Regions from separate parts of the Paenibacillus sp. 2TAF8 genome, predicted to be linked through region 1. Evidence: predicted binding sites of a transcription regulator. Region 1 holds the regulator's gene; the other holds the start of a gene.
What was found. Region 1 encodes Rex, which represses fermentation and respiration genes when NADH is low (regulators of the CRP and FNR family bind a similar motif). Its sites were predicted from a motif close to TTGTGAAATATTTCACAA; they were not measured.
Positions count from the first base shown of each region.

Region 1 (3,432 bases):
ATCAGAACGAGAACGAGCAGCGATATCCAAATCCACTTCTTTTTTTTCTTCAAGAGTTGAACTTCCTTTCCCTAAAAACTGCGCATTTCAGGTTCTTCTTAACGAGCAAGCAGTTGATCAAAGGCCAACTGGGATTCCCGCAAAATGCGCTCTTCATCCAGTGTCAAACATTCACCATGTTTTACAACTTGTTTACCATCTACCCATACATGTTCCACATCTTTTGCCGAAGCCGAATAGATGGCATGGGAAATCAAATCCGTTTGAGGATAGAAGTGAGCCTGTTCAATGTTGAGCGCAATAAAATCAGCCTTTTTACCAACTTCCAATGCACCAGTATCGTTCAGGAAGATCGACTTCGCACCGTACGCTGTTCCAAGAAGCAATGCTTCCCCAGCAGGCACGGCGGTTGGGTCACCCGATACTCCTTTATGAATTAAAGCTGCCAGTCTCATTTCCTCAAACATATCCAGATTGTTGTTGCTTGCCGGTCCGTCTGTTCCAAGAGACACGGTAACACCTGCTTTTAACAGAGCAGGCACACGGGCAACACCCGATGCAAGTTTCAAATTACTTCCTGGATTATGAGAGACAGCTACATCATGACTTGCCAAGATCTCGATCTCTTCGTCGTTCAGATGCACAGCATGAGCTACGAGTGAAGGACGCGAGAAGAAGCCATGCTTCTCCAAATGCGCCACAGGACGCAGGCCGTAATCGGTCACATTCTGCTCCACTTCACGTAATGTCTCAGACATGTGCGTATGAAGTGGCAGGTTTAAATCATGTGCTACCTGTACAAGCTTCTCTATGTAATCTGGAGGGCATGTGTACGGTGCGTGCGGAGAGATTACGGTTGTGATGCGTCCATCCGCTTGTCCATTCCATTCACGCGCAAATGCAGCGGACTCTTCGAGCTTTCGCATCTGCTCTTCTTCGGAGCACAGTCCAATGACACCACGAGCCAGCGCAGCTCTAGCCCCTGACTGTTCAACCACTTTAGCCACCTGATCCATGTGGTCATACATGTCCAGGAAAGCTGTTGTTCCACCTTTTAACATCTCAAGCACCGAAAGGGATGCTCCCCAATACACGTCCTCTGACGTCATTTTCGCTTCCATTGGCCACATTTTTTCTTGCAGCCACACTTGTAGTGCCAGATCATCACCATGCCCACGAAGAAGAGACATCGCCGCATGACCATGCGTATTGATCAGACCCGGCAGGAAGAACAGTCCTTTTCCATCTACTTTGGATAGGTTCTCGTCTCCATCCGGCAACGTCTCACCAATATGCACAATCTTGTCATTCTCAATGACCATATACCCTTGAACCACAGTCCAGTTTGCACCTTCATTGACTGCGAACTTACCATTGTGGATTACCCATTTATTCGTTGTTGTCATCTTGCTCTTCTTCCTTCCCATTTTCCAAATAATAAGCCAAGCTGAGCAAATCCGTTGTAAAATCAGCATGATGAATGCGGACATGCGGAGGCGTTTTTAGAATCGTTGGTGCAAAATTCAAGATCGCTTCAATCCCTGATTCAATCAGTTGATCGGCAACGTTCTGAGCTTCTATATCCGGTACGGTAATAATGCCGATACGGATGTTATCTTTCTGTACCGCTTCCGTAAGATCTTCCATCGGTTGAACCGTCAGGGTGTTGATTTTACTGCCAATCTTTGGCCCAAAGGAATCAAAAATAGCTACAATTTTCATATTGTCCTTCAGATATGCATTGTAATTAGACAATGCGTGTCCGAGATTACCGGCTCCCACCAGAGCTACATTAATTTGCTGGTCTATTTTTAAAATGTGACGAATCTTCTCAATCAGGTAAGAGACGTCATACCCGATCCCTTTGCGACCAAAATCTCCGAAATAAGCCAAATCTTTGCGGATCTGAGCCGGATTCAGATCCAGTCGCTGCCCAAGCTCCTGTGAGGAAACCGTTGTTACCTCACGCTGAACCAACTCGTTCAAATAACGTAAATATACAGGTAAACGCCTTACTACTGCTTCTGATATTTTTTCCGATTTCATTCCTGCTCCCCCTTACCATTGCCACGATAAAATGTAATAAATATTGAAAAGATGAGCATTCTGTATACATGCAAAATCCATGCATTATTCTTCATACAGAATGCCCGTATTTTTGGGATTATAAGTTCCATATATGCGTTGCCTTTTAGAAGTCTTCCTCGAGTTTAACGTCATGTAGATGTGCAATGCAATATTATCGCCTAAAAATCATTAATTTTGCTTTTCACTTGGGCGATCAAGCCATTCTGCGATGCGTGGAACCATCTGTTCAGTGAGCATATGCTCCATTTTGGGTCCCGGCAGTGAATAGAGGAAGTACTTGCCGTAATAAGCCTCAATCACTCGTGTATCATACACAATGACGATACCGCGATCCTTCCCCGTCCGAACAAGCCGGCCAAATCCCTGTTTGAAACGGATGACTGCCTGCGGCACAGACAGCTTCATAAATGGATTTTTTTTCTGCTCTTGCAACAGCTCACTCTTCGCTTCCAGAAGCGGATGGTTAGGCGGCTGGAAAGGCAGTCTTACAATGGCAAGACAGGTCAACGCTTCACCCGGAATATCCACACCCTCCCAGAAACTGCTCGTTCCCAGTAGAACCGCTGCTTTGGCATCCTGAAAGCGTCGGGTCAGCTTTGAACGATTTCCGCTGTCAACACCCTGCCCCAGCAGCGAGATGTCATTTCCGGACAAAGCCTCTTTGAGCGGCTCGTAAACTTGTCGAAGCATTTTATAAGAAGTAAACAGCACCATCATACGTCCTTGGGTAGCTATCGCTGTTTCGGCAAGAGAATGCACCAGCATCTGTACAAAGTGTGCATCTCCTACACTGCCTTTCAGACTCGGGAAATCACGCGGTATCACTAACAATGCCTGTTCCCGATAATTGAACGGAGAAGGAAGCATTGAAGTCAGAAGCCGATTATTGTCGGCAGCTTCCTGCAGGCCCAACTGCTCAATCATGAACTGGAATGACTTATCTACCGATAGCGTAGCCGAAGTAAGTACAACGCTTTTCTTTTTATCGAAAAACATCTCTTTCAGTTGTGCACTTACATCTACCGGAACAGCATACAACTGAAGTGACTTGCTGCGGAATTGACCACTCGCCTCCATCCAGTACACCGTCTTGGCATCGTCCATACGCATGAAGAACCTTAAATTCTCCTTCATCGTGGTCAGATCTTTCAATAGTCCGGTGATATCCGTGATCAGACTGTCGGCCTGATAATCATCTTGATCTTCTTTTACTTCAAGCAGTAGTTTGTCACCCTTGCGCACCAAATCACCCAATGTCACGTAGATCTGGTTCTCCAAATCCTGCAACTCCTGCCACTTGGCGGGCTTCTGAGACGCTTTAAGGCGTAGCGAGAACTGTCCAGT
Region 1 is NZ_JBFRFN010000001.1:247,597-251,028, reverse strand. Features, by position in the region: gene AB4Z30_RS01275 (DUF5590 domain-containing protein) at 1-53, opposite strand, end outside; gene AB4Z30_RS01270 (amidohydrolase) at 99-1,406, opposite strand; gene AB4Z30_RS01265 (redox-sensing transcriptional repressor Rex) at 1,390-2,046, opposite strand; gene dinG (ATP-dependent DNA helicase DinG) at 2,257-3,432, opposite strand, start outside.

Region 2 (3,432 bases), on a different contig from region 1:
CTCTACAATGAGGAGAAGAAGCGGGTTACATTTGAAGATGTTGCGGGTGCGGACGAGGAGAAACAAGAGCTTGTTGAAGTCGTAGACTTCCTCAAGGACCCTCGGAAATTCGCAGCGGTTGGTGCACGTATTCCGAAGGGCGTATTGCTTGTAGGTCCTCCGGGTACAGGTAAAACATTGCTCGCTCGTGCCGTAGCCGGTGAAGCGGGAGTACCATTCTTCAGCATTTCAGGTTCTGACTTCGTCGAAATGTTTGTCGGTGTCGGTGCGTCACGTGTCCGTGACCTGTTCGAAAATGCGAAGAAAAATGCACCATGTATCATCTTTATTGACGAGATTGATGCAGTGGGACGTCAGCGTGGTGCTGGTCTGGGCGGCGGTCACGATGAACGTGAACAAACCCTCAACCAATTGCTCGTTGAAATGGACGGATTCGGTGCGAACGAAGGTATTATCATCGTTGCTGCAACAAACCGTGCAGATATTCTCGATCCTGCGTTGTTGCGTCCAGGTCGTTTTGACCGTCAAATTACAGTGGATCGTCCAGACGTTAGGGGTCGTGAAGCTGTTCTGAAAGTACACTCTCGTAATAAACCACTCACGAAAGATGTGAAACTGGACATTATTGCGAAGCGTACAACAGGTTTTTCTGGTGCAGACTTGGAGAACTTACTGAACGAAGCGGCATTGCTTGCAGCACGTCGTAACAGAAAAGATATTTCCATGCGCGAAGTGGATGAGGCGATCGACCGTGTTATCGTGGGTACGGAGAAGAAAAGCCGTGTCATCAGTGATCGCGAGAAACGTATCGTCGCTTATCACGAAGCAGGCCATACCATTGTAGGATACTTCCTGGAACATGCTGATATGGTACATAAAGTGACCATCATTCCGCGCGGACGTGCGGGTGGATATGTAATCATGTTGCCAAAAGAAGATCGTATGCTCGTTACCAAACAGGAACTGCTGGATAAAGTAACTGGACTCCTTGGTGGTCGTGTGGCGGAGGAATTGTTCATCGGTGAGATTGGTACCGGTGCATATAGTGACTTCCAGCAAGCGACAGGTATCGTGCGCAGCATGGTTATGGAATACGGTATGAGTGAAAAACTGGGTCCAATGCAGTTCGGAAGTTCGCAAGGGCAGGTATTCCTTGGACGGGATATCGGTCACGAACAGAACTACTCGGATTCGATTGCATATGAGATTGACCAAGAGATGCAGCGTTTTATTAACGACTGCTATGAGAAATGTAAAGCTCTCCTTACTAAACATACGAGAGAGATGCATCTGATTGCTGAAACACTGCTTGAGGTGGAGACGTTGGAAATGGATCAGATCAAGCAATTGATCGAAACAGGTTCCTTGACACCAAAAGTAGATGGCGATGACAATTCGGGAGAAGGTACGCCAAATGAAGGCGGTGAGCCAATCATTGATAACATCGGCGATGTTCGCGTACGCATTCAGGGCAAAGATGAAACATCTGAGCCACCGGTTGGAGATATCCCGAATGAAGCTCCTGACCTGGATAAGGGCAGCAATGATCCGAATGATGGTGGCACGAAGCCAACATCATAATATGTAACATGTCTGGTATTGCTACCGGATTGAAAAGAGAGCCCTTGTGGCTCTCTTTTTTTTGCAACAATTATTCATTTAGAGGAGGAACAGATAATCACGAGCTAGATGGCGAATCAGACAGTATAAGGGGGATAAGGGCAGATATCCTGCCTTTTTTCATTTATTGACAGAGTCGTGAACGTTGTGTACATTAGTTGTTAAACCGCTTGTGATTCGTTTCACCAGCGAACATAACGACTTAGGTTAACCCTATGAAACAGCGCCAGGCGCTGTCCCGATAAGGAGAGGATCACAAGTGGAAGCTCTGGCTTTAGAGCGCAAGGCTGAGATGAATCGTGAGCTGCGTGAGCGGCTGATGGAACTCAAGAAGGAACGCAATGCTATTATTTTGGCTCATTACTATCAACGTGACGAGGTACAGGAAGTCGCAGATTTCCGTGGGGACTCTTTCCTGCTGGCCCAGAAAGCAGCGCAGACAGATGCGGATGTTATCGTATTCTGTGGTGTTCATTTTATGGGTGAAAGCGCTAAAATTTTGGCTCCGAACAAAACGGTGCTGATTCCTGATGAACGTGCAGGATGCCCGATGGCCGATATGGTGAACGTGGACGGATTACGTAAACTCAAGGCACAGCATCCAAATGCCAAAGTCGTAACATACATTAATTCCTCGGCTGAGATCAAAGCAGAAACAGATATTTGCTGTACCTCTGCTAACGCTGTTCGTGTAATCCAGTCTGTAGACTCTGAGGAGATCATTTGGGTACCGGATAAAAACCTGGGGCATTATGTGCAGCAGCATACAGACAAAAAGATGATTATCTGGGAAGGTTACTGTAACACGCATGATATGCTGACCGTCAAAGATGTCGTTGAAATGAAGGCTAAATATCCGAATGCTGAGTTTGTTGTACACCCGGAGTGTCGTCCTGAGGTTGTGGAAATGGGTGACTTTGTAGGTAGCACGACAGCCATTCTGGAGTATTGCAAGAAATCAACAACCAAGCAATTCATTGTAGGTACTGAAGATGGCACAGGATATCAGCTTCGTCTCGACAGCCCGGACAAAGAATTCCATTTTGCAACCAAATTCCTCGTATGTCCTAACATGAAGGTCAACAACCTGAAGAAGCTGGTCAAATGTCTGGAAACGATGAAACCGCAGATTTATGTCCCACCGGCTGTTGCTGATAAAGCCAGAGAATCACTAGAGCGCATGTTACTGGTGAAGTAATATGCGTTACTCTTGCTCCGAGACAGGTGAATAAGATGATACCGCACTATATAGATGATTTTGATCTCTCTGCGCTACCGATGGTAGAGACAGATGTACTGGTAATTGGTTCAGGTATTGCCGGTCTGTTCACGGCCATTAAGGCCAGCGAGCAGCATCGTGTACTGATGATTACGAAGAAGTCTTTGCTTGAGAGTAACACCAGATATGCGCAGGGAGGGATTGCGGCCGTTATTGCTGAAGATGATTCGCCTGCATACCACTTGCAAGACACCCTTGTTGCGGGAGCAGGCTTATGCCGATCCGAGGCAGTTGAAGTATTGGTAAACGAGGGGCCGGACGGTGTCAGAGAACTGATCCGGCTGGGTACATTGTTTGACCTGGAGAACGGCGAGTTGGCGTTGACGCAGGAAGGTGCGCACAGCCACCGCCGTATTTTACATGCCAACGGAGATGCAACAGGATATGAGATTGTAAGAGCGCTCGCTGTAGAGGTGCACGAACATCCTGGCATCGACGTTTGGGATGAACATTTTGTCGTTGACCTCATCACGGATCGCGGAGAATGTATCGGTGCTCTGATTCTGAAAGAAGACGGTTCCAAAGTATTTGTC
Region 2 is NZ_JBFRFN010000027.1:18,333-21,764, reverse strand. Features, by position in the region: gene ftsH (ATP-dependent zinc metalloprotease FtsH) at 1-1,581, shown strand, start outside; gene nadA (quinolinate synthase NadA) at 1,880-2,818, shown strand; gene nadB (L-aspartate oxidase) at 2,854-3,432, shown strand, end outside.
Region 2: nadA (quinolinate synthase NadA) is a predicted target of Rex. The motif match lies at 1,791-1,808, and genes of this name have one in related genera.